Regions from separate parts of the Micromonospora inyonensis genome, predicted to be linked through region 1. Evidence: riboswitches for the same ligand, from Rfam matches in the RefSeq annotation. Region 1 holds a riboswitch; each other region holds the start of a gene.

The links. A riboswitch is a leader RNA that binds a small molecule or an ion and turns the genes downstream of it on or off. The one in region 1 is predicted to bind cyclic di-AMP.
Region 2: linked by a shared signal. The riboswitch ahead of GA0074694_RS16775 (coiled-coil domain-containing protein) and the one ahead of GA0074694_RS07130 (C40 family peptidase) in region 1 are both predicted to bind cyclic di-AMP.
Region 3: linked by a shared signal. The riboswitch ahead of GA0074694_RS28490 (C39 family peptidase) and the one ahead of GA0074694_RS07130 (C40 family peptidase) in region 1 are both predicted to bind cyclic di-AMP.
Region 4: linked by a shared signal. The riboswitch ahead of GA0074694_RS09540 (coiled-coil domain-containing protein) and the one ahead of GA0074694_RS07130 (C40 family peptidase) in region 1 are both predicted to bind cyclic di-AMP.

What each region holds. Positions count from the first base shown of each region.
Region 1 covers NZ_FMHU01000001.1:1,574,925-1,582,436, forward strand. Annotated here, with positions in the region: gene GA0074694_RS07115 ((Fe-S)-binding protein) at 1-916, shown strand, start outside; partial or broken gene GA0074694_RS07120 (CBS domain-containing protein) at 944-1,382, shown strand; gene GA0074694_RS07125 (C40 family peptidase) at 1,511-2,527, shown strand; cyclic di-AMP (ydaO/yuaA leader) riboswitch at 2,751-2,900, shown strand; gene GA0074694_RS07130 (C40 family peptidase) at 2,914-3,954, shown strand; gene dcd (dCTP deaminase) at 4,077-4,655, opposite strand; gene GA0074694_RS07140 (pyridoxamine 5'-phosphate oxidase family protein) at 4,751-5,305, shown strand; gene GA0074694_RS07145 (zinc metalloprotease) at 5,366-6,358, opposite strand; gene GA0074694_RS07150 (CPBP family intramembrane glutamic endopeptidase) at 6,733-7,512, opposite strand, start outside.
Region 2 covers NZ_FMHU01000002.1:373,379-380,890, forward strand. Annotated here, with positions in the region: gene GA0074694_RS16750 (hypothetical protein) at 1-480, shown strand, start outside; gene GA0074694_RS16755 (hypothetical protein) at 623-1,030, opposite strand; gene GA0074694_RS31705 (hypothetical protein) at 1,245-1,388, opposite strand; gene GA0074694_RS16760 (STAS domain-containing protein) at 1,721-2,092, shown strand; gene surE (5'/3'-nucleotidase SurE) at 2,154-2,993, opposite strand; gene GA0074694_RS16770 (PfkB family carbohydrate kinase) at 2,990-3,976, opposite strand; gene GA0074694_RS16775 (coiled-coil domain-containing protein) at 4,143-5,207, opposite strand; cyclic di-AMP (ydaO/yuaA leader) riboswitch at 5,221-5,352, opposite strand; gene GA0074694_RS16780 (cation diffusion facilitator family transporter) at 5,506-6,420, opposite strand; gene GA0074694_RS16785 (HelD family protein) at 6,556-7,512, opposite strand, start outside.
Region 3 covers NZ_FMHU01000002.1:3,202,821-3,210,332, reverse strand. Annotated here, with positions in the region: gene GA0074694_RS28515 (uracil-xanthine permease family protein) at 1-905, opposite strand, end outside; gene GA0074694_RS28510 (alpha-ketoglutarate-dependent dioxygenase AlkB) at 1,049-1,657, opposite strand; gene GA0074694_RS28505 (acyltransferase family protein) at 1,859-3,115, shown strand; gene GA0074694_RS28500 (hypothetical protein) at 3,126-3,518, shown strand; gene GA0074694_RS28495 (hypothetical protein) at 3,679-4,452, shown strand; cyclic di-AMP (ydaO/yuaA leader) riboswitch at 4,814-4,952, shown strand; gene GA0074694_RS28490 (C39 family peptidase) at 5,149-6,018, shown strand; gene GA0074694_RS28485 (CDP-glycerol glycerophosphotransferase family protein) at 6,006-7,512, opposite strand, start outside.
Region 4 covers NZ_FMHU01000001.1:2,082,889-2,090,400, forward strand. Annotated here, with positions in the region: gene GA0074694_RS09520 (hypothetical protein) at 67-852, opposite strand; gene GA0074694_RS09525 (hypothetical protein) at 1,009-1,386, opposite strand; gene GA0074694_RS09530 (helix-turn-helix transcriptional regulator) at 1,569-1,922, opposite strand; gene GA0074694_RS09535 (carbonic anhydrase) at 2,092-2,778, shown strand; gene GA0074694_RS09540 (coiled-coil domain-containing protein) at 2,906-3,916, opposite strand; cyclic di-AMP (ydaO/yuaA leader) riboswitch at 3,921-4,051, opposite strand; gene GA0074694_RS09545 (YibE/F family protein) at 4,218-5,534, opposite strand; gene GA0074694_RS09550 (hypothetical protein) at 5,694-5,933, opposite strand; gene GA0074694_RS33580 (hypothetical protein) at 5,930-6,064, opposite strand; partial or broken gene GA0074694_RS33585 (DivIVA domain-containing protein) at 6,077-6,148, opposite strand; gene GA0074694_RS09560 (hypothetical protein) at 6,275-6,727, opposite strand; gene GA0074694_RS33590 (Scr1 family TA system antitoxin-like transcriptional regulator) at 6,885-7,364, shown strand; gene GA0074694_RS33595 (DUF5753 domain-containing protein) at 7,303-7,512, shown strand, end outside.

The sequences.
Region 1 (7,512 bases):
CGAGGCCGGCGTGATGCTGCGCAACCTGGAGAACAAGGGCAACCCCTGGGGCGCTCCGCAGAACACCCGGGAGGACTGGACCAAGGGCCTCGACTTCGAGGTGCCCCGGGTCGGCGAGGCGGAGGACTTCGAGTACCTGTTCTGGGTCGGCTGTGCCGGCGCGTTCGAGGACCGGGCCAAGAAGACGACCCGTGCCGTCGCCACGCTGCTGCACGAGGCCGGCGTCTCCTTCGCCATCCTCGGCGAGGGGGAGACCTGCACCGGTGACCCGGCCCGCCGGATCGGCAACGAGTTCGTCTTCCAGATGCTCGCCCAGCAGAACGTGGAGACCCTGAACGAGGCGTTCGACGGCCGCGAGAAGAGCAGGCGCAAGATCGTCGCGACCTGTCCGCACTGCTTCAACACGCTCGGCAACGAGTACGGTCAGCTCGGCGGCGAGTTCGAGGTGGTGCACCACACGCAGCTCCTGGCCCACCTGGTCGCCACCGGCAAGCTCACCCCGGTCCAGCCCGTCGACGGCGGGGTCACCTACCACGACCCGTGCTACCTGGGCCGGCACAACCGGGTCTTCGCCCCGCCGCGCGAGGTGCTCGGTTCCTCCGCCTCGGAGGGCGTCACCGAGATGCCGCGCAACAGCGAGCGCTCCTTCTGCTGCGGTGCCGGTGGGGCGCGGATGTGGATGGAGGAGCGGATCGGTAAGCGGATCAACGTGGACCGCGTCGAGGAGGCGATGTCCACCGGCGCGAAGACCATCGCGGTCGGTTGCCCGTTCTGCTCGACGATGCTGAACGACGGGGTCAACGGCAAGGGGGCCGGGGAGCAGGTCGAGGTCGTCGACGTGGCGAGCGTGCTGCTCCGCTCGGTGAGGCCGGAGCAGAACCGCGACGGCCAGCAGGCCGAGCCGGTCGCCGGCTGAGCCGAGACCGTTCGCGGGTCCACGGCACACGCCCGGATCACCGGGGCGCTCGCCCTGCACGCCCGTACCGCCACCGACGTTTTCAGCCGTGGTCCACGTGACCACCGTCACCGAGGACGTCTCACCGGCCTCTCTGGAGGTGCTGGCCACCCGTACCGGACGGTCGCGCTTCCCGGTGGTGCAGCGCCGGCGGGTGCGCGGCTTCGTGCACGTCAAGGACGTGCTCGGGTACGTCGGCGCGAGCCGCCGTGCCCCGGTGCCCGCCGAGGTGTACCGGCCGCTGGCCGTGGTGCCGCTGGACCGTACCCTGGCCGACCTGCTGCTCTCGATGCGCCGCGAGGGACGGCACATGGTGCTGGTCAGCGACGGACGGCGACCGCTCGGTGTGGTGACCCTCGACGATGTCCTGGCCGCCATCGTCGGCGGAATCGGTACGAAGGGTGCCCGCGTGGTCGCCGGAGCATGAAACGAGACCCCCTCGCCTTGATATCGCCCCGCGGCTTCCCTAATGTGGGGCACCGGCCGCTGTGGATCGTCTGCCCCGCCATCCTCTCCCTCGCGGGGCGCCCGGTGGTCTGGTCGCCAAAGGAGTTCGTGCCGGTGGCAACCCTGCCCCCTCAGCGTCACGCACCGGATCGACTCCCCACTCGTCCGGGTGGGCTCCGTCGGTTCGTTCGTACCCTGGTCACCCTGTCCGCCGCCGTCGTGGTCGGCACCGGACTGCTCGCTGCTCCCGCGCACGCCGCGCCCACTCCCGAGGAGATCGAGGCGCAGATCGACAAGCAGTGGGAGCAGCTGGAGCCCACGATCGAGAAGTACAACGAGGTCCGCAGCCAGCTCAAGGTCAACGTGAAGAAGTCGGCCGACCTGGAGAAGAAGATCCAGCCGCTCGCGCTGCAGAGCGACGTGGCCATGAACCGGATCGGCGCCCTGGCCTCCCGGCACTACATGACCGGCCCATCGCAGGAGATCGGCGCGCTGCTGGTCAGCGCGAAGCCGGGCACCCTGGCGGAGCAGATGGGCATGCTCGACCGACTCGCCGCCCACCAGCGCAAGGAGCTCCAGGGCGTGCTGGCGATCCAGGCGAGGTACGAAGCCGAGAAGCAGAAGCTCGACGCCCTCATCACCAGCCAGACCCAGCAGGAGAAGGACCTGGCGGCGAAGAAGATCAAGATCGATACGGAGATCAAGCGGCTCCGGGCGTCCATGCCGAAAACTGCGGTCAGCGCCCCCGGCTGCCCGCTGATCAAGGGCGTTGTCAGCAGCAAGGCCAACACCGCCATCAGGACCGCCTGCGCCCAGGTCGGTGACCCGTACGTCTGGGGCGCCACCGGGCCCAACTCGTTCGACTGCTCCGGGCTCACGCAGTACGCCTACCAGGCCGCAGGCATCCACCTGACCCACTTCACCGGCGCGCAGTGGCGCGAGACCAAGTCGATCAGCCGCTCCGAGGCCCGCCCCGGTGACCTGGTCTTCTTCTTCAGCGACCTGCATCACGTCGGGCTCTACCTGGGCAACGGCATCATGGTGCACGCCCCCCGGGCCGGTAAGCCGGTGCAGGTGGCCAGCATCAACCACATGCCGGTCGCGGGCTTCCGCCGCCCGTACTGACCGATCCATCCTGACGACGGGGGTCCCCGGCCAGTGGCCGAGGACCCCCGTCGCGATGGGCCAACGAACGGCACCCACAGTGGTTACTGTCGGAAATCGGCAGGTGGCACTCCCGCGAAGCGTGTTGCGGATCGACGACGGCCGTCCCTAGTCTCGGCACTTGCCGAGCCGGTGACAGGTCCGCCATTCGGAGGCGGCGACGGCTCGACACCGCCGAGTCGCACGACGCACGTCGCCACAACGAGAAACGTCACCACAGCAGAGCGAGCCGGGGAACCACCAGCACCATCGGGGTGAATCCGTACGCCAGGTAGGGCGCTCCCTTCCCGCCCGAACCCGTCAGCTAACCCGGTAGGCGGTCAACGGAAGAAGGAGTACGGAGCCCGGTGGCACACCATGCCCCGCGGCCACCGTCCGCCCGGTCGGCCACGGCTGCCCGGACGACGGCTGCGCCGCGTCCATGCTGGTCCCGCTTCACCACCGTCATCACCGTCCTCGCCGGAGCCGCCGTCCTCGTGACGGGCGGTGCCGGCGCGGCCCGCGCCGAACCCTCGGTAGCCGAGATCGAACGCCAGATCGACCGGGAGTGGAACGCCCTCGAGCCGGTCATCGAACAGCACAACGCCACCCGGCAGGCGCTCGCCGCCAAACGGCGGCAGGCGGCGGCCCTCACCGCCCGGATCGAGCCGCTGCGACGCCAGATCGACCAGGCGATGAGCAAGGTCGGCGGGCTCGCGGTGCGGGCGTACAAGGGGGAGAACGCTTCCGCCCTGAACGCCATGCTGGCCAACCCGTCGCCAGCCACCGTCGTCCACCAGCTCGAACTGCTCGACCAGTTCGCCCGCCGGCAGCAGGACGACATCCGGCACGTGGTCGGGTTGCGAGACCAGCTCAGCGCCCGCAAAGCGCCGCTCGACCGGCTGATCGCACAGCTCGGTCAGGCCGAACGCCAACTGGACGCCAAGCGGCGGCAGATCGACGCTGACATCGCCCGCCTGCAGAAAATGCGCCTGAAGGCGTACGGTGACGGTGGTGGCACCAGCCTGCGCCCCGCCCCCTGCCCTGCCGTCTACCCGGGCGGCGCCGCCGGCCGGGCCGTCGGCTTCGCCTGCGCCCAGATCGGCAAGCCCTACGTCTGGGGGGCCGAGGGGCCGAACGCGTACGACTGTTCCGGGCTCACCCTCGCCGCCTGGGCGCGGGCCGGGGTCAGACTGCCGCACAACGCCGCCCAGCAGCGGCGGGCGACCGCCCCGGTGAGCCGGAACGAGCTACGCCCCGGCGACCTCGTCTTCTACTACGCCGACCTGCACCACGTCGGCATGTACGTCGGCAACGGCTGGCTGGTGCACGCCTCCCGGGCCGGCGCGCCGGTGAAGATGAAGCGCGTCGACGACGGCCCGGTGCACAGTTACGGTCGGCCGGGCTGAGGTGGTAGCAGGGGACCCCTGTTACCGCTTTTTGTGTAGCAGGGGTCCCCTGCAGGCACCTGACGAAGCGGAGCGAACACCATCGCCAGCACCGGACCGAGGGGTGGCGGGGGGCGCGACGTTCAGCGGGTGGGCCAGGTACGCCAGTTCCGCCAGGCCCGGCTCGGGGTGGGCCCACGCTGCCCCTGGTAGCGCGAGCCGTAGACGGCGGAGCCGTACGGATGCTCGGCCGGCGAGGAGAGCCGGAAGATGCAGAGCTGACCGACCTTCATGCCGGGCCAGAGGGTGATCGGCAGATTGGCCACGTTGGAGAGTTCCAACGTCACGTGACCGGAGAAGCCCGGGTCGATGAAACCGGCGGTGGAGTGGGTCAGCAGGCCGAGCCGGCCCAGGCTCGACTTGCCCTCCAACCGGCCCGCGAGTTGGTCGCCGAGCGAGATGACCTCCAGCGTGGAGGCGAGCACGAACTCGCCGGGGTGCAGCACGAAGGGCTCCCCCTCGGGGACCTCCACCAGCGAGGTGAGGTCGTCCTGCTGCCGCGCCGGGTCGATGTGGGTGTAGAGGTGGTTGTTGAAGACCCGGAAGAGCCGGTCCAGGCGTACGTCGATGCTGGAGGGCTGCACCAGACTCGCCTCGAACGGTTCCAGCGCCAGCGTGCCAGCCTTGATCTCGCTGACGAGGTCGCGGTCGGAGAGCAGCATCGCACCACCATAGCGAGGACCATCGGCCCCACGATCCGGCGGGTGACCAGCGCGTCGGGCTGCGTTTTCGTACGCGTGTTCGATAGGATGTCGGTATGGCTTCCTGGTCCGAGTTCGCCGCCGACGAGCCCCGCCTCGCCGACGCGATCCGCCTTCTCATGCAGCAGTACGGCCCGGGCTTCGGCTACCTGGCCACGGTCCGGGCCGACGGTGGCCCCCGGGTCCATCCGGTCTCCCCGGTCATCACCGACGAGGGGCTCTTCTGCTTCGTCATCGACTCGCCCAAGCGCCGCGACCTGGAGCGCGACGGGCGGTACGCGCTGCACTCGTTCCCGCCGGAGGAGAGCGACGACGAGGCGTACGTGGCCGGACACGCCCGTCCGGTCACCGACCACGCCCGGGTGGCCCGGCTGGCGGAGAACTTCCGGGCCGAGCCCCGGGCGGACTGGCGGCTGTTCGAGTTCACCGTCGACGTGGCCATGCTCGCCCGGCGCGATCACGTCGGGGTGGAGGCTCCCGGTGCGCGGCAGGGCGGCCCGGCGGTGCAGGTCTGGCTGGATCCCCGGGCGAGTGACACTTCGGCGGCCGGTCAGCCGGCCGTACCGGGACGGACCGGGCGACGACGGGCCGCGCACCGGGCCGCGGCCTGAGCCCGGACACGCCGATGCCGGCTCCGCGGGACGGAGCCGGCATCGGGTGCGTCGGGCACGTCAGGCGGCGCGGTACGCGTTCCACGCGGTCAGCATGCGGCTGGCCTGCCCCGGGGTGAACTGGTACATGCACGAGTCGTACGTGTAGTCCATGAAGTTGGTGATCGGGTCCAGGCCGGCGGTGGAGCAGGTGTCCCGGCCGGTCGGGCATTCGAACGCCGGCGACGCCTCCGCCGGCGTGTCCGAGACACTGTCGCCCGAGCTGGCGCAGCCGCCCTGGAAGGTGTGGTACAGGTTCAGCCAGTGGCCCACCTCGTGGGTGCCGGTGTCGCCCTGGTTGTAGTTGGTGGCGGTACCGCCCGGCAGTGACTCGCTCAGCACGACGACGCCGTCCATGCTGCTGAGCCGACGGGTCGGGAAGGTCGCCCAGCCGAGCAGGTCGTCGCTGAGCTCACCCAGATAGATGTTCAGGGTGTCCTTGCCGCCCTCGCGGAGCGAGGTCTTCATCGAGCGCTCGGCCGAGGAGCCCTGCACGATCGGGTACCACGACGGGTTGGTCACCCGGTTGATCTTCTGGAGCTGGAAGGCGAACGCGGTGGCCGTACCGCCGGTCGCGCCGCTGAAGGACTGGTTCAGCACGCTGATCTGGGAGCTGACCATCGAGTCCGGGATGTTACCCCCGGCCCGGGTGCTGTCCCGCTGGATCACGTGTACCACGACCGGGATCGTGATCGAGGCCGTCGCCGCCGGACCCTGCTTCAGGTCGGTCCGCTTGGCCCGTGCGGCCAGCGCGGCGGCCAGGTCGGCCTCGCGCTCACGGACCTGCGTCGCGGTCAGCTCGTTCGGCTCGTGCTTGGCGACGCCACCGGCCTTGATCTTTGCGTCGGAGTGGGTGTCGGCCGGCTCGGCGCAGGCCTCGTCCGCGTGGCCCGGGTGGCCCGCGTGAGCCGCCGCAGGGGCGACGCCGACCGCCGCCGTGCTGAGCAGCAGGGCGAGGGTCGTGGTTGCGACTCCGGCCACACGCCGGGTCAGCAGGTTGGGACGAAGTCCCATGTGTCCACCTCTTTCTGCCGGCGTGACGTGGGGTCTGTCACACCGCGGCTGAGAACGTGTGGCAGAGGTTACAGCTGATAGACACATTTGAGAATGGCCATCTGTTGCCGCGCGGTAACGGTTTGGCGCGTCCGGTCGGTGAAGCCTTCAGCGTCACGCCGTGGGCCTTTTGAAGACAACGAACGGATCCCCACCGATGCAGTGCAGGGCGCGGGCATCCCCTGAGGGTGGTGGCCGAGAGGGTGTCGGCGTCCGTCCATGTTGGCCAATACCGGCGGAGGCCGGAAGTGCCCCGTCTGGGACGGCGAGCAGGGCCAGCCACGGCCGGCGGTTGTGGGTGCGACCGCCTCCGCCGGCCCGGCCCGCAGCGACGGTCAGCTCGCCTGATGGACTGGCCCTTCGCCGTGGACCGGGCGTTGTGCGGATGCCGGGTCGGGGGCCGACGGCCGGCCACCGAGCAACGGCGGTGGGGTGCCGTGGCGGGTCGAACGCAAGCCAGCGACGAGCAGTATGACGGCGGCGGTCATGACGCCGGTGGTCACCACCGCCGCCACCAGGCCCTGCGCGGCCGGGGTCGCGGACGCCAGGTTGTACCCCGCGTGCCAGCAGGCTGCGGCGATGACGCTGCCGCCGGCCCGGTTGTAGACGTAGGCGAGCACGAGCGCACCCGCCGCCATGCCGAGGAAGAACCCGACCAGGGTGACGAGGTCGAAGCCGCGGAAACTCTCCAGGATCACGAAGAGCGGCGCGTGCCACCCCGCCCATACCAGCGCGGTCAGCAGAGCGGCCCGGGTCGGCCCGAACCGCCGTTGGAGCCGCTCTTGGAGGAACCCGAGCCAGCCAGCCTCCTCGCCGAGCCCGTTGACCAGGACCAGCGCGGCGAGGACCGGCAGTGCCCCAGCAGCCGTGCCGCTGATCGCGAACAGAGCTCCGCCGGCGGGCCAGTCGCTCCCGGCGATTCGCTGGCCGAGCAGGACCGCTGCGAGCAGGATGAGCGGACTGAGGACCAGCAGCACGGTCCGCCAGCCTCCCCGCCAGAGCAGCAGGCGGTGGCCGTAGCGGCGCAGGGCCGGTCCACCTCCGATGGCCGCCGTGATGGCGAGGGCCGCCAGCAGCGGCCGAGCAGCCCCGGCAGGTGCGTCGGCCACGCGTCG
Region 2 (7,512 bases), on a different contig from region 1:
GTGGCGGAGCCGACCGCACCGGACGCGCCGACCGGTGGGCGCTTCGCCCGCTGGGGGCGGCTGGTGCTGGTGGTACCGCTGGCGCTGGTGCTGCTGGAGGGGGCGAACCGGACCCCGCACGTGCCGGTGCCGGAGCAGCCGGCGGCGCTGCGTGGGGTGTCGGGGCCGCTGCTGGTGCTGCCCAGCGACGGCATCCGGGAACTGCACGTCATGCTCTGGTCGACTGACGGGTTTCCCCGGATGGTCAACGGACTCGCCTCGTTCACTCCGGCGAGCCAGGCCGAGGCCCGGGCGGCCAGCCTCAGCTTCCCGGATGCGAGTTCGGTGGCGTACCTGCGGCAGCGGGGGATCCGGACGGTGGTCCTGCTGCCCGGGTACGCGGCCGGCACCCCGTGGCAGGACGCGGCGTCGCGGCCGGTGGACGGGCTCGGGATCCGGCGGGAGCAGGTCGGCGACGGGTTCGTGTACCACCTGGGGTGACCGGACCGCTCCGGGGTGGCACGACTCGCTTGGGAGCGTTTCCAAGCCCGGCTCTGACCGGTAGGGTGAGGTCCTTCCTCGGCTGCGGGAGCCAACCCCTGGTCACCACGGCGGTGGCCAGGGGTTCGACGTCGGAGCCGGCTCAGGTGTCCAGGCCGGCCGGCGAGTTGGGGCGGTCGACGTCGACGAACTCGATGTCGTCGGGGTCCCGGTCGCTCCGGCTGCCGACGGCCCGCGCCGCCGAGCCGGCCGCCCACCCGATCGCCGCACCGGCCAGGGCGGCGCCGATGAGCAGCGCCCAGGGCAGGGCGGGTCGGCGTCCGGCGAGCGCGTCGAAAGCGAGCACCGCCCGGCGGCGGGCCTCCTCGGCCGCACCGCCGACCAGGTCACCCGCGTCGTCGGCGAAGGTGAGACCGTTGCGCCGCGCGGACCGGGCGGTGTCGCGCACGCTGTCACCGGCCGAGTTGACCGCGGACGTCAGGTGCCGCCACGCCTGGTCGGCGATCCGCTCGGGTTTGCTGCGGCGTTCCAGCAGGGTGGATCCGATCATCCTGGCTACCTCCTCAGGTACCGAAGCCGGCGTCACGTCGGACCCACGGCGTCGGGTCGGCGCGGTTCGCGCCTACCCGCCCGTGACGTACCGGTCGGGTGAACGCGAACACCTCGTGCCCCGTCCGTCGCGCGGGCAAACCCGTCCGGCGATGTCGATCACCGACGGTGAGCGCTGCCCCCGACCGTGACCGACATCTGTCGGCGTCCTCGGGTCAGCGCAGGGTGACCACGGCGGTGCCGCGGGCGAAGTCGTCGTCGCCGTCGTCATCGTCGTCGCCCGCGCCGCCGAAGCCGCAGGCCAGCACCAGGGCGAGCAGGGCACCCACACCCGCCAGTCCGAGCAGTCTCTTGATCATTATTGGCTCCTTCGTCGACGCCGTCGGTTGCGTGGGGCTGATGCTAGGCAGGTCGGTCAATGGCCGGTCGGCGGGCGGCCCCGCTGGTGGGCGCGCCCGGACGGATGGTTGCGCACCGCCCCGAAAGGCGACCGCTACCCTTGGTCCTGGTGCGTGGGAACCCCGGACCGGGTGTTCGAGGAGGGAGGAGAGTCGGAAATGGGCGACTTGTCGCTCCTGATCCGCGAATTACTCACCCCCGGGGGTGGCGACCGAGGCTGTCGGAGGAATACTCTCGGTCGCGGCCCGCGTACTGATGAGGCGCCCGGAGACGGGCGAGTGGAGGTGCTCGCGTGAGCCTGTCGATTGTCAAGTCGGTCCTGACCGGTGGCGTCGTCGAGATCGTCCCGCGCGGTGAGATCGACGTCGACACCGCGTACGAGGTACGCGAAGCCGTTGTCGAGGTGCTCGCCAAGAGTCGCCCGACGCGGATCGAACTCAACATGAGGCTGGTGACCTTCATCGACTCGGTCGGCATCAGCGCGATGGTGGCCGGGTTCCAGACCGCCGAGGTGAGCGGGGTCAAGCTGGTCGTCACCGAGCCCAGCCGGTTCGTCCACCGGCAGCTCTGGGTGACCGGCCTGCTCGGCCTCTTCGGCGCGCCGGAGCCGTACTTCGCCGGTGCCGCCGTCGCGCCCGAGCCCGAGGTGCTGCCCGGCGCCTGACCGGCCCGTCCGCGGACCGTGGCCGGTCCCGCCGCGTCGTGCCCGGGCCGTGGCCGGTGGCTCAGGCCGGTCGCCATTCCTCGCCACTCAGTCCCGACAGGTCCACGTCGGCCACCTCGATGACCGCCCGGATCGCGGTCACGCAGGCGTACTCCTCGGCGAGCCAGAACAGGTCGGTGCCCGGCTGCACCGCCTGTCCCGGCTCCTCCAGCGAGGTGCGGACGAACCCGTGGCCAGCCTCGGCGACCGTCATCTGCACCTGACCGAAGCTGGCCAGGGACGCCCGGCGCACCCCTCGCAGCCGCTCGTACGGCAGGTCCGGGGCGTTGACGTTGAGCACGCTCTCCGCCGGTCCGGCGGTCAGCCGGGGCAGCAGGTCCAGGGCCACCCGGGCAGCCGTGGACCAGTGCCGTTCGGGGTCGCGTACCCGCACGGCGGGGTGCACCGCCGCGCCGCCGCTGCCGGGGGTGACGTCGGCGGCCGAGAGCACGTCCAGGGAGACCGCCATCGCCCGGCAGCCGTTGGCGGCGGCGGTGAACGCCGCGCCCACCGTGCCCGAGTGCAGCACCGCCCGGCCGGCGTTCGCTCCCCGGTTGACGCCGGAGAGGACCACCGTCGGGGGTGGTCCGAACGCGCCGTGCACGGCGATCAGGACGATGAAGCCGGGGGAGCCGCCGACCCCGTACACCGGCACGTCCGGCAGTTCCGGCAGCGGATGGGCCCGGACCACCACGTGCCCTTCGCGCTCCAGCGCGGTCATCGAGGCACTGGTGCCGCTCGCCTCCTCCAGCGGAGCCGCGACCACCACGTCCAGCCCCCGCGCGACCGCCGCCTGGGCGAGCCGTGCCAGTCCCGGCGCGGCCACGCCGTCGTCGTTGGTGACCAGCACGCGCGGGCTCATCGTCCGGCCGCCCGGTCGGCCAGTTCCTCCGGGGTGGTCCGTTCCTGTGGGCGGTTGCCCGCCGGGACCAGCCGCACCCGGTCCACCAGCCCGGCGATCGAGTCGAGACGCCCGGTGCCCAGGCCGTGCCGGGTGACGTTCAGCGCCCCGGCCGCCGCGCCGGTGCGGATCGCGGTCCGGATGTCGCCCTCGCGGGCGATGACGGCGGCCACCCCGGCGGTCATCGAGTCGCCCGCGCCACGCGGGTCGGCCGCCTCCAACCGGGGCATGACGACCTCGAGGACCTCCCCGTCGACCAGGGCGAACGCCGGCTGCTCGGCCCGGCTCACCACCACCGTCTCGGCCCCGGCCGCATGGAGGTCGTACATGGCGCGGGTCAGCTCGTCCTCGTCCGCCGAGCGGGCCCGTCCGTCGCGGAGCAGCTCCTCGTGGCTGACCTTGAGGAAGAACAACCCGCTGGCGAGCACCGCGTCGAGGTGCTCGCCGGAGAGATCGGCGACCACCCGGCCACCGTTCGCGCCGAGGTCGGCGGCGAACCGGCGGTAGAGGTCGGGCGGGACGAGGGACGGCTCGCCGGGCCCGCTGAGCACGCTGACCGGCGCGCGTAGCCCTTCACCGAGCGCCAGGTTGTACAGCTCGTCCAGCTCGTGCCGGCGGAGCGGATGGCCGGGGACGTCGGCGACCTCCTGCCGGGCACCGTTGCGGCGGTCGTGCACGTATCCGCCGCTGGCGGTGTCCCGCAGCACCCGCTTCAGCCGCACCCCCTCGGTGATCAGCAGCGGTTCCAGCACCTGGCCGATCTCGCCACCGAGGCTGGCGCAGAGCACCACGGGCACCCCGAGCGACATGATCATCCGGGCCTGCCAGACCCCCTGCCCGCCCGGGTGCAGGTGGAGTTCGGTCTCGTCGCTCGGCTGGTCGATGGTGACCGTCAGCACGGGTGCCGGCGCGAAGACCATCACGTACCCGTCGGGACCGTCCATGGTGCCCGCCTCTCGTCCGCTCGCGCGGCCCGGGTTCCCCGCCCGGTGTCGCTCATGCGACCCCTTTCAGGGGGTTGTGGAGGACGGTGTCCGGGTCGTCCCGCCGGGGCGGTACGGCACGCGGCCCGCCACCCCCGGGTGGGGACGACGGGCCGCGCCGGGTGGCTCAGTAGACCGACAGGTGGACGTGGTTGGTGTGGTCGCTCGACGGATCGCCGCCCGCCCCGCTGTACGACTTCCACCCGCTGCTGGGCAGCCAGATCTGCCGGTACCAGATGACGTAGAGCACCCCGAGCCGGCTGGCGTTGTTCTTGAAGTACGCCGCCAGGTTGTCGCCGTACGTCTTGTCGCCGCCGGTGGCGTCGCCGCCGAAGCCGCTCTTCTGTGCGGCGAAGTCGCAGGCCCGCCCCTTGGGGTGCTCACCCGAACCGCCGGGGCGGTAGCAGGAGACGTACCGGGTGAAGCCGGCGGCCTTGGCCTGGTTGAGCGCGTGCAGCGTACGCGGGGTGATGCAGCCGTCGGCGGGCGTCGGGTCGTTGACGCTGCACGACTCGGGTGGCCAGGACCCGTCGGGGTTGCGCGGCGCCGGCTTCGCGGTGGCGGACCGGCTCGAGTCGCTGCCCCCGCTGGGGCGGGTGGCCGCCGTCTTCCGGTTGGCGACCACCAGGGCCTGCTCGGCCTGCTGCTTGCGCTTCTCCATCACCGCGACCTGCTTGCGCTGCTCGGTGATCTCCCGGTTCAGTGCCGTCTTCGCCCGGTTGGCCTGTTCCCGGGTGGTCAGCAGGCCACGTAGCTCGCGGTCCTCGTTGGCGGCCACCGCGTCCAGCGCGGCGACCCGGTCCATGAAGTTGTCCGGCGAGTCGCTGGCCAGCAGGGCCGAGGCCGGTCCGAGCCGGCCGGTCCGGTACGCCAGCCCGGCGATCACGCCGACCTTCTGGTCCCGGACCGCCAGGTCCTTCTCGATGGTGGTGAGCTGTTCGTTGATCTTCTGCTGGCGGGCGACCGACGTCGCGAGCGCGTCCTTCGCGTCGAGCCAGCCCTTGCTGGCCGCCTCGAGTTGGGCGCGCAGGGCGGGGGTGCCTCCCTCGGGGTCGTCGCCGGGGGCCTTGGCCGCCAGCGGAGGCGCCGCCGCGGCGGGGACCACGGCGACCGGCGTGGCCGCGACCCCGAGGGCGAGCGTCGCGGCGATCAGGGCCGCCATCCGGGCGGCGGTACGTCGTACGGGTGCCACTACTGGCATGCACATGTCCTTCCGTCAGCCGCCGACCGGGTTAGCTGACGGGTTCGGGACGGAAGATCCCTACCGCTCACGCGGATGCACCCCAAGGACGTGGTTCCCCGGCTCGCCGTCATCGGCGATTAGGCGGCGGTCACCGCAGGCGCCGGAGGGCGCCGCCTGGCGTTGACCGGATCCGAGACTACCGAAGCCGGTGTCCCAGGGGCAGCGTTGGCCACACCACTCCCAGGAATCTCCACCGGCATATCCGACATAGCCGGACAATACACGCCGAGATTTAAGTTTGCCCTAATTACCACTCGACCCGGTCGCAGACGCCGGGCGACTGACCGGGCTCGAGCTGGAGGGTGGCGTGCTCGATGTGGAAGTCCTCGTGCAGCGCCGTCCGCGCGGCGGCGAGCACGGTGCCGATCTCGGCCGCCGGGTCCGTGGTCAAATGGGCCGAGACGACCTCCATCCCCGAGGTGAGCGTCCAGAGGTGCAGGTCGTGCACCTCGACCACGCCGGGGACGGCGCCCAGCCGGTCGCGCACCGCGCCCACCTGAAGGTGCTCCGGCGCGGCCTGGACCAGGATGCGCAGCGCCGCCCGGCCCAGCCGCCAGGTGCGCGGCAGGATGAAGACCCCGATCGCCACCGCGACCAGCGGGTCGGCCCACCACCAGTCGGTCAGCGCGATGACCACCGCAGCGGTGATCACGCCGACGGAGCCGAGCAGGTCGCCCAGCACCTCCAGGTAGGCGCCGCGCAGGTTGATGCTCTCCTTCGCGCCCTCGCGCAGCAGCCCGAAGGCGACCAGGTTCGCCAGCAGGCCGAGCACCGCCACCACCAGCATCGGACCGGTGGTCACCTCCGGCGGGTCGCCGAACCGGCGGACCGCCTCGACGAGCACGTAGACCGCGACCCCGGAGAGGAGGACGGCGTTGGCCAGCGCGGCGAGCACCTCCAGCCGGTAGAGGCCGAAGGTGTGCTGCGGATCCCGGCCGGCCCGTCGGGCGGCGGTGATCGCCGCCAGCGCCATGCCGATGCCGAGCACGTCGGTGAACATGTGGCCGGCGTCGGAGAGCAGGGCCAGCGACCCGGTGCCGAGCGCGGTCACCGCCTCGACCGCCATCAGGGCGGCGAGCAGCCCGAACGCCGCCCAGAGGCGGCCGGTGTGTCGCTGTGCGGCGTGTGCGATCCCGCCGTGGTGGTCATGACCTGCGCCCACGCCCCCACCCTCCGTTCCCCGTTCGGCCCGGACCCAATGTATGTTCACATCGCTATGTATGCAAGTAAGGGCGGGTCGCCCGCCCGGAACGGAAGCGGCGGGGGAGGGGCAGCCGGCCGGGGCGGGGCGGACGGGTCAGTCGACCGGATCGATGGTGGTGAGCCGCTGGGTGGCCCGGGAGAGCGCCACGTAGAGGGTCCGAACGCCGGAACCCGGCTCCGCCCGGATCTCGCCCGGCGCGACCAGTGCCACCCCGTCGTACTCCATGCCCTTGGCCTGGAGGCTGGTCACCACCTGGAGGCGCGGCGAGTCCAGGTGGGCCAGCCAGCCGGCGACCTCGTCCCGGCGGGGCACCGGCGTGATCACGCCCACCGTCCCGGCCACCTGGGCCAGCAGCGCGGTGACCGCCTCGACCGTCCGCGCCGGCAGTTGCGCCATCGGCACGGTCAGCGCCACCGGGTGCACGCCGGTGGACCGGACCGCCGTCGGCAGCGGGAGGTCCGGGTGGATGGTGCGGATCTCGGCCGCCGCCACCGCGAAGATCTCCGCCGAGTTCCGGTAGTTCGTCGTCAGGGCGAACTCGTGCCGCTTACGCCGGCCGAGCGCCTGGTCGCGGGCCCGGGCCAGCTCCTCGGGGTCGCCGGTCCAGGCGGTCTGCGCCGGGTCGCCGACCACCGTCCAGGACGCCAGCCGGCCCCGCCGGCCGAGCATCCGCCACTGCATCGGCGACACGTCCTGTGCCTCGTCGACCACCACGTGCGCGTAGTCGCGGTAGTCGGCCGGGCGTTCCCGCGCCGCCGCCCGCTGGGCGCGCTGCCGGTCGGTGAAGGTGCTCAGCTCCCGGACCCCGCCGGCGAGCTGGAACGGGTCGCGCCGACGGCGGGCCGGCTTCATCGGCTGGCCGAGCAGCGCGTCCAGCTCGTCGAGGAGGGCGATGTCGGCGATGGTCAGCCCGTCGCGGTCCAGCGTCCGCCAGGCCGCCGTCAGCGCGCGGATCTCCGCGCCGGAGAGGATCCCCCCGGCGTACGACCGCAGCCGATCCGGCCGGGCCAGCCACCCGAGCACGTGGCGCGGGTGCAGGCGCGGCCACCA
Region 3 (7,512 bases), on a different contig from region 1:
CCGGCGAGCACGGTGGCGATCCCGTCGCCGAGGAACGCCCGACCCATGTCCCGGTCCAGGTTGCGGCCGGTCATCGCGGCGACCGCCTTCACGTGGCCGGCGTTCTCGGCGATCAGCACCAGGACCACCGGGATCACCAGTACCGCCGCGCGGACGCTGAAGCTGGGCGCGTGGAACTCGGGCAGCCCCACCCAGGCGGCCTCGCGCAGCCGGGTCAACGTGGCCGTGTCGAGCCCGCCCGTCGCGGCGGCGAACAGCCAGCCGACCACCACGCCGACCAGGATGGACAGCCGGCCCGGGAAGCCCCGGAAGGCCACCGTGGTGAGCAGGATCGCGGCGAGGGTGACCACCGCGACCAGCGGCTGCGCCTTGACGCCGGTGCCGCTGCCGTTGCCGTCCCAGGCGACCGGGGCGAGGTTGAGTCCGATCAGCGCGACGATCGCGCCGGTCACCGCCGGGGGCATCAGCGCGTCGATCCACCGGGTGCCGGCCACCTGGACGACCACGCCGACCAGGGCCAGCGCCGCGCCCGCGACCACGATGCCGCCGAGCGCCGGGCCGATGTCACCGCCGGCCTTCGCCGCCATGACCGGGGCGATGAAGGCGAACGACGAGCCGAGGTACGACGGCAGCCGGTTGCCGGTGACCAGCAGGAACAGCAGGGTGCCGAGCCCGGAGAAGAGCAGCGTGGTGGCCGGCGGGAAACCGGTGATCAGCGGCACCGTGAAGGTGGCTCCGAACATCGCCACCACGTGCTGCACGCCGACGCCGACGGTTCGTGGCCAGGAGAGGCGTTCGTCCGGGGCGACCACGTCGCCGGGGCGTCCCGCCCGGCCGTCGCCGTGCAGGCGCCAGGGGGTCCGGCGTGGTGGCGTGGTGGGCGTCCCGGTCTGGGGTGGGGTCATGGCGCAACTGCCCTTCACGTCGGTGGGACCTGGTGGGGGCGGCGGCGACCCTGGACGTTTGTAGCAGAGCGCCGGCGGCGGCCGGCCCGCTGGACCGGCCGTCGGTGACGGCGGACGCGGGGCGGGCGGTCGGCGCAGGAGGCTCAGGCGACGCCGGCGGGGCGGAACTGCACGCTGACCCGGGGCCCGACCGCACGACTGGTCTTCGGGACGGCGTGTTCCCAGGTGCGCTGGCAGGAGCCGCCCATGACGACCAGGTCGCCGTGGCCGAGCGGGAAGCGCGGGCCGGTCCCGCCGCCGCGCGGGCGCAGCAGCAGCGGTCGGGGGGTGCCGAACGAGACGATCGCGACCATGGTGTCGGCGTGCGCGCCCCGGCCGATGGTGTCGCCGTGCCAGGCGACGCTGTCCCGGCCGGACCGGTAGAGGCACATGCCCGCGGTGACGAACTCCTCGCCCAGTTCGGCGGCGTAGTGCCGGTTGAGGGCGGCGCGGGCCGCGGTCAGCGCGGGGTGGGGGAGCGGGCGGCCGGCGGCGTACCAGCAGAGGAGGCGGGGCACGTCGACCTCGTTGTCGTACATCCGGCGGCGCTCGGCCCGCCAGGGCACCTCCCGCAGCAGCGTGGCGAGGACCGGATCGGAGCCGCATACCCAGCCGGGGAGGTGGTCGACCCAGGCACCCCGGCCCAGCTCGTGCCGGCGTACCCGCCCGACCAGCGGTTCCAGGGCGGGGCCCTGGTCGGTGAGGTCCAGCATCGAGGGCTGGTACGCGATGTCGGCCACCCGGCCGATCCTACCTGCATCTCGTACACGCGTACGAGAGGCGGCCGCTCGGGGTAGGGTGCCCGGCGGGGCGGCACCGACCGGTTCCGCCCGGTGTGACCAATCCGGCGTACGCCGGCCGACCGACGGGAGAACCCGTATGCCGATCCGCGAGCCGTACCCGCGGGCGGTGTCATGACCAGCCTCACCCCGACGGCGGGGGCCGACCGGTCCCTGTCCCGCCTGCCCTCCCTGACCGGACTGCGGTGGATCGCGGCGATGCTGGTCTTCGGCTTCCACGTCGGGACGATGCGGATCATCGTCGAGCCGGAGTTCAAGGTCGTGGTGGACCAACTGTTCACCCTGGGCCTGTCCGGGGTGCAGTTCTTCTTCGTCCTCAGCGGGTTCGTGCTGGTCTGGTCCGCCCGTCCGCAGGACACGAAGTGGGCGTTCTGGCGGCGCCGGGTGGCCAAGATCTACCCGAACCACGTGCTGATGTGGGCGGTGGCGCTGCTGGTCGGGCTCTGGTTCGCCGACCCGGTCAACCCCTCGGCGGCGGTGCAGAACCTGCTGCTCGTGCAGGCCTGGAACCCCACCCCGGGCTACTTCTACAGCGTCAACACGGTGAGCTGGTCGCTCTCCTGCGAGCTGTTCTTCTACTTCTGCCTGCCCTTCGTCCTGCCGGCGCTGCGCCGGGCGTCGTCGTGGATGCTCTGGACCGTCGTGGTCGCGGTACCGCTGGTGATCCTCGCTCTCTGGCCGGGCCAGCTCCTGGTGCCCGAGGAGAGCCGCTGGTGGTTCACCCAGATCTTCCCGCTGGTGCGGTCCACCGAGTTCTGGATGGGCGTCGCCGCGGCCGAGCTGATGCGGCGCGGCCACTGGCGCGGTCCCGCCCTGCCGCTGGCCAGCCTGGTCTTCGTGGTCACCTGGGCGGTGGCCGGTGAGTGGATCCGCGCGGAACTCTGGGCGGCGCTGCTGTCGGCCGCGTACATCCTGGTGATCACCGCGGCGGCCCGGGCCGACGTGCGGGGCCTGCCCTCGCCGTGGCGATCCCGGCCGCTGGTCTGGCTCGGCGAGGTGTCCTTCGCCTTCTACCTGGTGCACGTCTTCGTGATGGTCACCATCCTCCGGCTCACCGGTGACTACGGCGTGGGCTTCACCGGCTGGACGGGGCCGCTGGTGGCGGTCGGCTTCCTGCTGCTGAACCTGCTGCTGGCCTGGCTGCTCTACCGGTGGGTGGAGACCCCGATGATGCGCCTGCTCGCTCCCAGCCGGAAGCGTCCCGCCCCGGCCGGGGATCCGTCCGCGACCGGGGACCGGGCGGCCGTGACGCCCCGGCAGCGGGCCGCCGACGGCGTCGACCGGTGCGGACACGCCGTGGCCCCGGCCGGTGACCAGGCCGCGGATTCCGGCACGGCTGGCATCGATGCGGGTACCCGACGTTCGGGGTAACATGCTCTGCGTGTCTTCCGTCGTGCTCGACTGCCATCGGTGGCGGTCGGTGCGCCGGGCGTTCCGGGTGTTCACCAGCCTCGCCGTGGCGGTCGCCCTCGCGCTGAGCGGCGGCGCCCTCGCCGGGGGCCTCCCCGCTGGCGGTGTGCCAGTCCTCGCCGAGAGAAGCCTCTCCGTGGGACGGCTGCCCGCCCTGGTCGGGTCGTACCCCGCCCACGGGGTCACGACTGACGGGGTCGAGCCGGACGCCCGCGACGAGGCGGGCACGCCCTCCGGCACCGGCCCGGCCGTCGGCGCACCGGTCGTGGTGGCCGCGTCCCGGGCGGTCGGCCGGCCCCCGGTCCGGCCGCTGGTCGGCACCGACGCCGGTGCGGCCGGCTCCCGGGCACCACCGCCCCGCTGATCTGTCCGCTCCGGGTGTCCCGTCCCCGGGGCCCGAGCTGATCCGACGAACCTCACCCCGCACCCGCCGACGGCCCACCGGTGGCTGCGACGATGGTCGCGCCCGCACCCGAGGCGTCCGTGCGGCCCCCACCCGCTCCGTGTTCCGTGAGGTGCCGACGATGGACATCGTTCTCTACGAGTTCCTGGTGGACGTGCCCCGGGCGGCCGCCATCTGGTCCGCCCTGCTCGTGCTCGCCCTGACCGTGCTCACCGTCCTGGTGGCACGCCCCGAGCGGGAACGGGAGGGGGTGCTGCCCCCACCCGCCCCGGCCCCGGCCGCTGGCGACCCCGTCGTTCGCGACCCGGCCGACCTGCGCCGGTACGCCGAAGAGGTGGCCGTTGCCGCGGCCGGGGCCGCGCACACCGCCCGCCGCCGTCGGACGGAGTGGCTGACCGCGCAGGAACGGGTCGACCAGGCCTGGCGGGCGTACGACGAGGCGGAGACGGCTGCCCGTCGCTTCGCCGGGGCCACCGCCCTGCCGGCACCCCGGACGCCCCGCACCCCGGCCGAGTACGTCGCCCGCGAGCGGTTCCTGCACCGGTCCGCGATGGCCGCGTACTGGCGGGGGGACCTGTCGGTGCGGGCGCTCAGCGACGTGTTCGCCCGCCGCAACGGGTGGGACCCCCGTCTGCACCCGGTCGTGCAGGAGGCGGTCCTGTCCCGGGTGCTGCGCGACCTACGGCGGGTGGAGTACCGGACGGCGGCCGAGCGGGAGCGGGCGGCCTGGCAGCGAGCCGAGGTGGCCGCCAGGGCGGCGCGGTCCCTGGCGGAGGAGGCGTCCCTCGCCGCGGAGCGCCTCCGGGCGGGCACCTCGACGGTCGTCGCCGCGTCCCGACGGGTGCCCGGCGCGGTCCGTCCCGCTGCCCGGTGGCGGCCGGCGCGGGTGGGCTGACGCCCTGACCGGTCCCGTCCCCCGGGCCGCTGCGGGGTCCCTGTGGCACTTCGGGGTCACCGCAGTCGGCGGCGTGACCGGATCGTGACGTGACCCGGGCCACGTCCTGCCGTGCGGCACCTTCGACCCCGGTCGTCCCGTTCTGCGCCCGGTGCGGCGGCCCGGTTGTGCCGACCCGTGGCGGTAACCGCCTCGACGATGACGGGTAGACGGCTCGTCCCATTCAGCGTCGTCAGCCCGGAAACGCGCTCGAATTCCGGGTATGAGGGGTCGTTCGGCCTGTTCACGAGGGTTGGCAGCGGATCAAGGTATCAGTAGTGTCGGCCCGTCTGGTGCGGTCGTAGGTCGCAAAGGGCGACACCGTGCCGGCCCGCTTAATCGTGCTCGACGAGCCGGGGACCCACGTACGTCCGGGGTGAATCCGCGGGGCCGACCCGCGGTAGGGCGATCTTCCCGCCCGAATCCGTCAGCTAACCCGGTAGGCGGTATCGGAAGGAGTAGTCCGTGCTGTACACCCCCGTTTCCCGGTTCCTCCACGGTGCCCAGGTGCCGCCGGCCGGCCGTCCGCGTCGCCGGCACTGACTCCGGCGTCCGTCCTCAGGCGCTGTCCGAGCGGGCACCCTCCGCGACCCGTCGATCCCGCGTGCGGTCCGTCCGCGCGCCGATGAGGTGCGCCGCTCTCCACCCCTGCCTTCCGTGGAGGAATCCGTGAAGTACCCGGTCCCGCGACCGTTCACCCTGTTCCGAACCCGCCGGTCCTACCAGGTGACCGCCTCGGCGGCGGTGCTGGTGGTGGCGTCCACCGCCGGCGTCCTGCTCGTCGACACCGACACACCGGTACGCCGGGACGACACCGTGGCCACGGCGGCCGAGCCGGACCGGTCGACCGCCGCCTCCCGGCACCGCGACCGCGCCAGTGCGTCCCCGGCCAACCCGTCCGCCGTCGCCACCACCCCACCGGCCGCCGCGGCGACTCCGGCCACCCGCTCCGCCTCGCCCGCCGCCACCCGCTCGCCGGACCCGGACCTGACGACCAGCCCCACCCCGCCGAAGCCGCCCGCGTCGAAGGTGCTCGACATCCAGTACCAGGAGCAGACCACCTTCTACTACTGCGGTCCGGCCGCCACCCGGATCGCGCTCACCGCCCGGGACGTCGTTCGCAGCCAGGACGACCTCGCCCGGCGGCTGCACACCACCGAGGCCGGCACCAACTCCGCCGAGGACACCACCCGGGTCCTCAACGACCTCGTCGGCCGGGACGTCTACCGGACCCGGACGATCCCTGGTGGCGCGGCCACCCCGGCCCAGATGGACCGGCTCCAGGCCGACGTGGTGCGGGCCGTCGGCAGCGGGTACGCCGTCGTGGTGAACATCGCCGGTTCCGCCACCGACGTGGCGGGGGGATGGCATTCCTACCCCGGCGGGCACTACCTGACGGTGGTCGGTTACCGGGACAACGGTCGTACTGTCAAGATCGCGGACCCGGCGAACGCCGCCGCCGGCTCGTACTGGATGACCAGCATCAGCCTGGCGCACTGGGCCGCCACCCGCGGCTACTCCGCCTGAGCCCTTGCGCGGGGAACAGCCGCCGCTGTGGTAGGAGGGGACCCCTGCTCCTCAAAATGCGGTAACAGGGGGCCCCTCCTACCACCTGAAGGCGTGAGGTGCGCCCGGGCGGCGGACAGGAACCCCTCGGCGTACGACTCGACCGGGAAGTCGCCCAGGTAGTGGGTGCGCATCGCCCAGCGGGCCTCGGCCAGCGGGTCGGTGCCGAGCAGCCGCTCCAGGACGTCGTCGACGTCGGCCAGGTCCCGGCGCAGCACGTAGCCGGAGCGGGCCAGCGGGAAGCGCTCGGTGAACGCGTCGCCGTCGGCGCCCATGTCGGTCACCGCGTACGGCTTGCCCGAGTAGAGGTAGTCGGAGATGACCCCGGAGACGTCGGAGATCAGCGCGTCGGAGCGGTTCACGCAGTCGACCAGACTCATCGCCCGACTGGCTTCGGTGCCCCAGACGTGCTGCCGGCCGGTGCGGGAGCGGTCCGCCGCGAGCACCTCCTCCACCCGGGCGAGCTGCCGGGCCGACTTTGGGTTCTGCGCGGTGTACGGGTGGGCCCGCAGGATCACCGTCGCGCCCCGGGCCAGCAGCCGCCCGACCAGCGCCTCGGCCACCGACAGCGAGCAGTAGTCGGCGTCCGCGTGGTGCCCGGTCCAGGTGGGCGTGTAGAGCACGGTCGGCTGGGCCGGCATCGGCACCGGCGGCTGGCGTACCCCGATCGCCTCCACCTGGGGACGGCCGACGACGACGAACTTCTCCGCCGGGATCTGCACCCCGGCGCGGGCGTACCGCTCGATCGCCGCCTGCCCGGCCACGAAGTTCCGGTCGAAGATCGCCGAGACCGGGTTGGCGCTCGGGGCCTTGTCGCTGTCGCCGTGGTGGATCTGGATGTGGGTGAGCTGGGTGAAGCGGATGCAGTGGGCGTTCTTCGCGCCGTGGTTGACGTAGAACGCCACCCGCAGGCTGGGCACCAGCGCCTCGTCGATCGCCTTCAGCGTCGGGCAGTACACCACCGGCGCGCGGGTCGCCGCCGCGATCGGGGCCAGGAACTCCGGCTCGCGCAGCAGCACCAGGAACGGCCGGCCGATCCGCTCCAGGTACGGCAGCCACATGGTGACCTGGTACTCCGAGCCGGGCGGGGCGGAGAAGTAGAGCAGGAACTCCGGCTGGTGCCGGGCCAGTGCGCGGGCCACCGGGCTGGCCGCCGTCGACGGGCGGAACCGCCGCCGGGCCAGACGCAGCCCGACCACCCCGGCGAGGCCGCCGACGAGCAGGCTGACCAGCAGGGCGTACCAGGTGGGCAGGGCGAGCAGCGCGCCGAAGGCGACCGCGCCGAGCAGCACCGGGATCGCCGTGCCGACGTGGGCGGTGGTCAGCCCGTGGCGTACCGGCAGGTTGGCGGTGCGGATCTCCAGGCCACCGGCCTCCCGCAGCGGCCCGTCGAGCAGCACCAGCGCCAGCACCACCAGCGCGGTGGCCACCAGGGCGGGGTCGAAGCCGGCGTCG
Region 4 (7,512 bases), 510 kb from region 1:
CCTGTCTGCCGGTCACCGCGATCATGGCACGATCGTCCGGGCCCGGGGCGGATGTCCGGTCCGTGGTCAGGCGACGGCGGCGCGACCCTGGTGGAACTCCGCCCGGACCGGGCGGTTCCCGGCGAGCGTCGGCTGCTCGGTCCCCGGCAGGGGGAGTACGTCGGAGGTCTCGGGCCTCCGGCCGGTGGCGGCGTACGCCTCCTCCCGCAGACTGCGGGCGGACGCGGCGGCCAGCTCCGCGTCGTGCCACGCCGCCCGTTCCCGCTCGGCGGCGGCGCGGTGCCGGGCGAGCAGGTGGTCCCGGGCGGCCCGCCGCAGCACCAGCTCCTGCTCGACCGGGTGCCGTCGGGGGTCCCATCCGTTGCGGTGTGCGATGGCGTCGTCGAGCTGCTCCTTCGACAGCTCCTGACGCCCGTGCGCGGCCAGCGCGGCCTGGTGCAGGTAGCGCTCCCGGTCGGCGTACTCGGCCGGGGTCTGTGGCGTACGCGGCAGGGGCAGGGCCGCGGCGGCGTCCAGGCGGCGCAGCGCCGCCTCGGCGTCCTGGCACGACTGCCAGGCCGCCTCGACCGCCTCCTGGGCGGCGAGCCATTCGGCCCGCCGGCGCTCGGCGGTCACCGTGGCCCGCTCGGCGGCGACCGCCACCTCCTCGGTGTAGCGGTCGAGGTCCTGTCGTTCCCGGGCCACCTCCAGATGGGGAGGGAGGACGGCCTGTCGGATCCGGCTGGCCGCGCGGAACCAGTCCGGGCGGACGAGCAGGGTGGCGACGGCGGCCACGACCACGCCGAGGAGGGCCAGCCAGATGACGGCGGCGCGGGGCACGTCGATCAGGACGGAGGAGAGGACGGTCTGCATCACCAGCACCTCGTGACGGGACGGACGGGACAGGACTCGACGGGTGCCCGGTCCGGACGGGCACGGGGGCGCGAGCGCCTCGGGAGTCCCCGCCCACGGCGGACGTCGACCGGCGGAGGACAGGAACGTCCGGGGCGGTCGGTCGCGGGCGGTCGGTCAGGTCCGGGGCGGTGCGCGTCGGCCCGGGAGCCGCTGCCCCGGGTCGGCGGCCGGCGGCGGAAGCAGGGTGCCCACCCGGGGGGCGGTGCCCAGATCGTCGATCGGGCAAACCGGCGGCTGTCCGGTGTCGCACCGGTCCCCGACGGGGCGGGACGACACCGGGGCGCTGACCGGCCGGACGGTCGGTTGCGGGACGACGGCGACCGGGACCGGCCGGAGCTGGGGCGCGGACGCCAGCGGCGCCTCGGCCGGGGCGCCGGTCGTCCCGCCGAAGGTCAGCGTCAGGACCAGGGCGGTCAGTGCCAGGCGGGTGAGGACGCGCAGGGCGCGCAGCATCGTCGGCCGGAGCGGGCGGACGAAGGCGGGCGGCTGCACCGTTCCAACCTATCGGTCGGACCGCCCGGTCGCCCGTCGGCGACCGTGGTGTGACCGGATCCACCGCCCGTCCCCGGACGCGTCGCCGCTGTTCGAGCCGGGGACGCGGCCCGCCCGCCACGTCCGGCGCGCCGTGCGGAGCATCGCTCCACAGCGGACGGTTGAGAGCCGACCGGGCGGTCTCAGGATGCGGAGGAGGGGGCGGGGGTCGGCTCCTCGTCGCCCGGTTCGGCGAAGAGCGCGAGCAGGGCTCCGACGTGCTGGTACGCCTCGGCGGGGTGCCGGAACCGCCCGGCGGGGTTCACCGTGTACTCGTTGCGTCGACCGACCCGGGTGCGTCGGAGGTACCCGCCGGCCTCCAGGTCGGCCACGATCGCCTGCGCGGCCCGTTCGGTGACGCCCACCTCGTCGGCGACGTCTCGAAGCCGGGCCGTGGGGTTGCGGGCGATGGCGAGCAGTACGTGTGCGTGGTTCGTGAGGAAGGTCCAGTTGCGCTGGCTCCCGTTCTCACGCTGAGTCGTCGCCATGACCGTCATGTTATGACCTTCGTTTCGCATTCACCGCCGCGCCCTCCGGTGTCAACACCTGAAACGCATATCACGTATCCCTTGACGTGGTTTGCGCTCCGTGTGACCGTGGTGGCGAGCCGTGTCCGCCCTCGTCATGCGTCCGTGCGGGCCGGCCCGGAGAAGGGGTGGGGAAGTCATGACCGTTCCTGCTATGCAGCAGCCTCCGACGAGTCCCGCGCAGGCGCTGGACGAGCTGCTTGCGGGCAACCGGCGTTTCGTCGCCGGCAGCCCGCTGCATCCCAACCAGGACGCCGGTCACCGAACCGCGGTCGCCGACGGGCAGCATCCCTTCGCGGTCCTGGTCGGCTGCTCCGACTCCCGCCTCGCCGCCGAGATCATCTTCGACCGGGGCCTCGGGGACCTCTTCGTCGTCCGGACCGCCGGGCACACCGTCGGGGCCGAGGTGCTCGGCAGCGTCGAGTACGCGATCACCGTCCTGGAGACCCCACTGGTGGTCGTCCTCGGCCACGACTCCTGCGGCGCCGTGCAGGCCGCCCGGGAGGCCGACGGCACCGGGGCGACGCCCTCCGGCTACCTGGGGGCGGTCGTCGGCGCGGTGGTGCCGAGCCTCCGCCGGGCCGCCAGGGAGGGCGTCGACGACATTGACGGGATCGTCGACATCCACATCGACCACACCATCGAACTGCTGCTGGAGCGCTCGGTGACCCTGAATCGGGCGGTGCGGGACGGGCGGTGCGCGGTGGTCGGCATGTCGTACCGCCTGGCTGCCGGCGAGGTGCGGATGGTCCGCGCGATGCCCGCCAGCGAGGACGTCACCCTCGTCGCCGGCCCGGCCGCCTTCACGGCCCCCTCCGGCAGCTGACCTCCGCCCGGCCGGCGGTGCGGGTGGCCGGCGGCCCTGGTGGCCCACCGGCGTCGACCCGGTCACGCGAACAGGCCCCGCTCTCCCGGATGTGTGGAGGCGGGGCCCGTGTTCGTTCGGCTCGGGGTCAGAGCATGGACACGTGTACGTGGTCGGTGTGGTCGGAGGGGCCGCTGTACGACTTCCAGCCGGTCGCCGGGAACCAGATCTGCTTGTTCCAGATCACGTAGTAGATGCCGAGTTGGTCGGCGTTACGCACCAGGAACGCGGTGAGGTTGTTGCCGTACATCCGCTCCGCCTTGGTGTCCCAGCTACTGAACCCCGACTTCTGGAGCGACCAGTCGCAGGCCCGCCCCTTCGGGTGCTCGTACGGCCCGCCCGGTCGGTAACACCCGACGAACAGGTTGAAGCCGGCCCGCTTGACCTCCCTGTACATGTGCAGGGTGCGTGGGGTGATGCAACCGCCGGTGGTCGGGTCGTCCTCGGTGCAGCCCAGCGGGCGCCAGTTGCCGTTGCTGTCCCGCCCGGGGCCGGGCCGGGCGATCGGGGAGGTGGCGTCCACCAGGCCACCGGTCAACCCGACGCCGCCGACGAGGGCGAGTGACCGCTCCGCCTCGCGCTGGCGCTTCTTCAGGATGTCGGCCTGCCTCCGTTCCTCCAGCACCTCGGCGTCGAGCGCCTTCTTGGCCCGTTCCGCCTGCTCCTTGGCGGCGGCGACGGCGGCGACCTTCTTGTTGTTGACCATGTTCATCTCGTCCAGCGCGCCGGCCCGCCTGACGAACGAGTCGGGCGTGTCGCTGTCCAGCAGCATGGAGGTGGGGCCGACCCGGCCGGTCATGTAGGACCGCACCGCGATCTTGGCCACCTGCGGGGTGAGCGCCTTCAACTCGTTCCGGGTCCGCTCGACCTCCAAGGCGAGGGCGAGCTGACGGTCCGTCGAGGCCCTCAGCTTGGCCTGGGCCTGGGTGTAGCTGCGGTTCGCCTCCTCGATGACCTCGTTGAGGAGCTTGGGCTGTTCTCCGTCGTGCCCCGACGGGCTCGACGGCTCAGCCAGCGCCGGCGCGGGCCCGGCGGCCACGGCGAGGGCGGCGAGCACGGCCACGACAGGTTTCAGCCAGCGGCGTAGGGGTGCCGTCACAGTTTTCCCTTCCGTCGACCGCCGACCGGGTTAGCTGACGGGTTCGGGGCGGAAGTGGCCCCTACCGCTGACGCGGATGCACCCCATGAACCTGGTTCCCCGGTTCGCCGGTGGGCGATTAGGCGGTGGCCCCGCTGGCGCCGGTGCGCGCCTTCGGCGGTAACCGGCAGCGAGGTTACCTGACGGCGGGCATGGGGTTCTACGCCCGGATCCCGACCAAAAGCGTTATTTCCCTATTGTTCTCCGTCGCTCCTGTCACATTTGTCAAGATCAGGCCGGATGGCGGTGACGTTATGGAGTGTCACCAGGTCGGATCCGTGTTCGCCGGGCGGCCCGGAGCGGGTGCGGAATCGGTCGCTCCGGTGGCGGCCCGGGGGCCGCTCAGCGCGGCGAGGGCCTCGTCCCGCTCGCCGGCGGGCCGGGGCAGCCGGCGGGTCGGCGTACCACCCCGGCCGGCGGTGGTCACCAGGGCGGCCAGGCCGGTGGTGATCGGTACGGCGGCGATCAGGCCGAGCGTCGCGACGATGCTGCGGACGATCTCCTGGGCGAGGAACTCGCTGGTGACGATCTCGCTGACTCCGCGCGCGTCGGCGGTCAGCAACAGCAGCAGGGGCAGCGAGGCGCCCGCGTACGCGAGCACGATCGTGTTGACCGTCGAGGCGATGTGCGCCCGGCCGACCCGGGTGGCCGCCCGGTAGAGCTGGAGCCGGGTGAGACCGGGGTTGGCGTGGGCCAGTTCGGTGACCGTGGCCGCCTGGGTGACCGTGACGTCGTCCAGGACGCCCAGGGAGCCGATGATGATCCCGGCCAGGAGCAACCCGTGCAGGTCCACGTCGGCCTGGAACATCGACAGGGTGGTGGCGTCCTCGGAGCCGTACCCGGTGAGGTGGGTGAACGCGGTCGCCAGGCTGCCGAGCAGGCCGGTGAGCACCAGGCTGGCCAGGGTGCCGAGGACGGCGACGGAGGTCTGCGCGGTGACCCCGTGGGTGAGGTACAGCACCACGAACATGATCAGCGCGGCGCCGGTGACCGCCACCGGCAGTGGAGCCTGCCCGGCGCTGATGCCGGGCAGGACGAAGGTGAGCAGGATGGCGAAGCTGGCCGCCAGCCCGCCGAGCGCGGCCAGGCCGCGCCACCGGCCGAACGCGACGATGGCGACGGCGAACGCCAGGGCCAGCCAGATCAGCGGCTTGCCCCGCTGGTGGGCGGCGATGCTGTAGGCGCTGACTGTCGGGTCGGCCGGGTCGGTGAGCACCACCAGGACGATCTCGTCGCCGACCTCCACCGAGGGCGACCCCGGCCCGGCGGGCAGCGCCGTCTCGACCTGTTGCCCGGCGTCCGGCCCGGTGTCGACGGTCACCGTGGCGGTCCCGCACGGCCCCTCCGTCGTCCCCTCCGGGGTCTCCGGGGCAGGTGGGCAGGGTTCGGTCACCACCCGCGTCACCGTGCCGTGGTAGCGGGGCGCGTCCTCGCCGCCGCCGACCGACGGCGTGTCCCGGGGCCAGAGCACCAGCGCCGCGACCAGGGTCACCAGGAAGAGCGGGACCACGGTCGCGATCAGGACACGCCGTACGCGCGGCGGCGCGGCGGCGGTGGGACGGCTGTGGTCGTGGCCCATGCTTCTCCCAACGGTCCTGGCGTGGCGGGTGCCCTGGCCGGACCATTCTGCCGGGTCCGAAGCGGCAGCTCGCAGGCTGTTCGGCGGCCCGGCCCGGGTCCGCTCGGTGGGAAGTTCGTCGGCACGCTGTGGAGCTGCCCCGTCCATGCGCCCGCCGGGTCACCGGCACCTCCCGTCGTGCCCGATCGGCAGCACACACCGCCGTCCGGCGCCCAGCCGCGCGTCACACCAGATCCGGGTACGCCGCGACTGGTCGTCCTCCGCGCTGACGGTGGCCTCCCCGAAGTCCAGTTCCGGCACGTGCCCGAGGGAGTCGCGCAGCGCGACCACGAGGGCGACGGCGTACGCCCGGCTGGGCAGTGTCAGCGGCAGGTGCAGGACCCAACGGCTCAACGTCACCACCGCCCGTGCCGAGGGCCGGAGTCCGCCGGCCGGCGCTGGGTGTACTCGGACTGCCAGCGGCGCAGCGCCTGACGAATCCGGTCGCCGTCGGCCTCCACGGCCCGGATGTGCCGGTGCAGCCGCTCCACCTCCCCGGCGACCCGGTCGAGATGGGAGCGGACCTGGTCCGGTGCGAGTCCGCGCCAGCACCGGTCGAATTCAACGCTCCGGATCTGGTGCGGCCCGAGCCGCTTGCCGTCAGGTAGATCACGGCCGTCGACCTCTCCCTGCCGGGTCCGCCGCGTTCGCGGGAAACTGCGCCGCGAGCGCGGCGACGGTCTCCCGCAGGGCGGCGGCGGTCAGTTCGAGCTGCCCGGCGGCCCGTGCTCATTCCCCGGTCGCCGCCTCGACGGTCGGGCCGTCCTCCCCGGCGGCCCGGAGCTGTTCCCCGGCAGCCGCTCCGCCTCGTCGGCCAGGTCCAGCGCGTGATCGGCACCCCGCTGCGCCGCGCGCAGAGCGGGATTCGTCGCCCCGACCCGCACCCGTTCCAGCAGGACGACGGCCGCGCCGACCGCGACGTACGCCTCCCGCAACTCGTCGGCCACCCCGGACACCGCCCAGGCGGCACTGGCCACCGGCACGTTTCTGACCTGCGGGTACGCGGGCGGCACCGGCGCGACGGCCGGCTCGACCGGCACCGACAGGTACCGGTCCGGGCAGGGCCAGGCGCAGCCGCAGCCACAGCGCCGCCAGGCCGTACGCCAGTCGCGGCGGTGACGCGGAGCGAGCGGGACGGAATGGTGTCGGGGCACGGGACCTCCCTCTTTCGGCATTTCGACGATGTCGTGGTGACCGTGGGTGTACAGCGTGCCCGCCTCGCCCCAGGATTCCGAACACTCCGCTTTGTCATGACGACCGTGGGTGACCGTCTCGGGCTGGGTGGGGGTACGGCGACGTGGACCGAGGAGAGTGGAGAAACATGTGGGAATCTCGCCGTCCGAGTTCCTGTTGCGCGAGCTGCGTCGGCGGCGGATGGCCGCCGGACTGACCCAGGACGCGCTGGGTGAGCGGGTGCACTACTCGAACACGCACGTCAGCGCGATCGAGACCGGCGTCAAGCCGCCCAAGCCGGAGTACCTCAAGGCCGTGGACGAAGCCCTGGAGACCGGCGGAATCCTGCTCAGCCTCTGGGAAGACCTGGTGAAAGACGCGGGCACGCCGGTCTGGTTGCGGGAGTGGATCGAGTACGAGCGCGAAGCTGTCATTCTGTGCTGGTACGAGCCCGCGTATGTCCCAGGGTTGCTCCAGACCGAGGCGTATGCCCGAGCGGCGTTGTCGAACGGCTGGCTGTCAGCCGAAGACGTTGATCAGCGAGTGGAGTTCCCGCATGGGTCGCCAGTCCTGTCTGACACGCAGTCCGGTTCCGCAACTCTTCTTGGTCCTGGATGAGATGGTCATTAGGCGGACCTGCGGTAGCACGAAGATCATGGCGGAGCAGGTCGATCATTTGATCGGCCTCGCCGAACAGCCGAATATTCAGGTGCATGTCGTGCCCTTATCGGCTGGCCTCTATCCCGCCCTTGCGGGAGGCTTCATC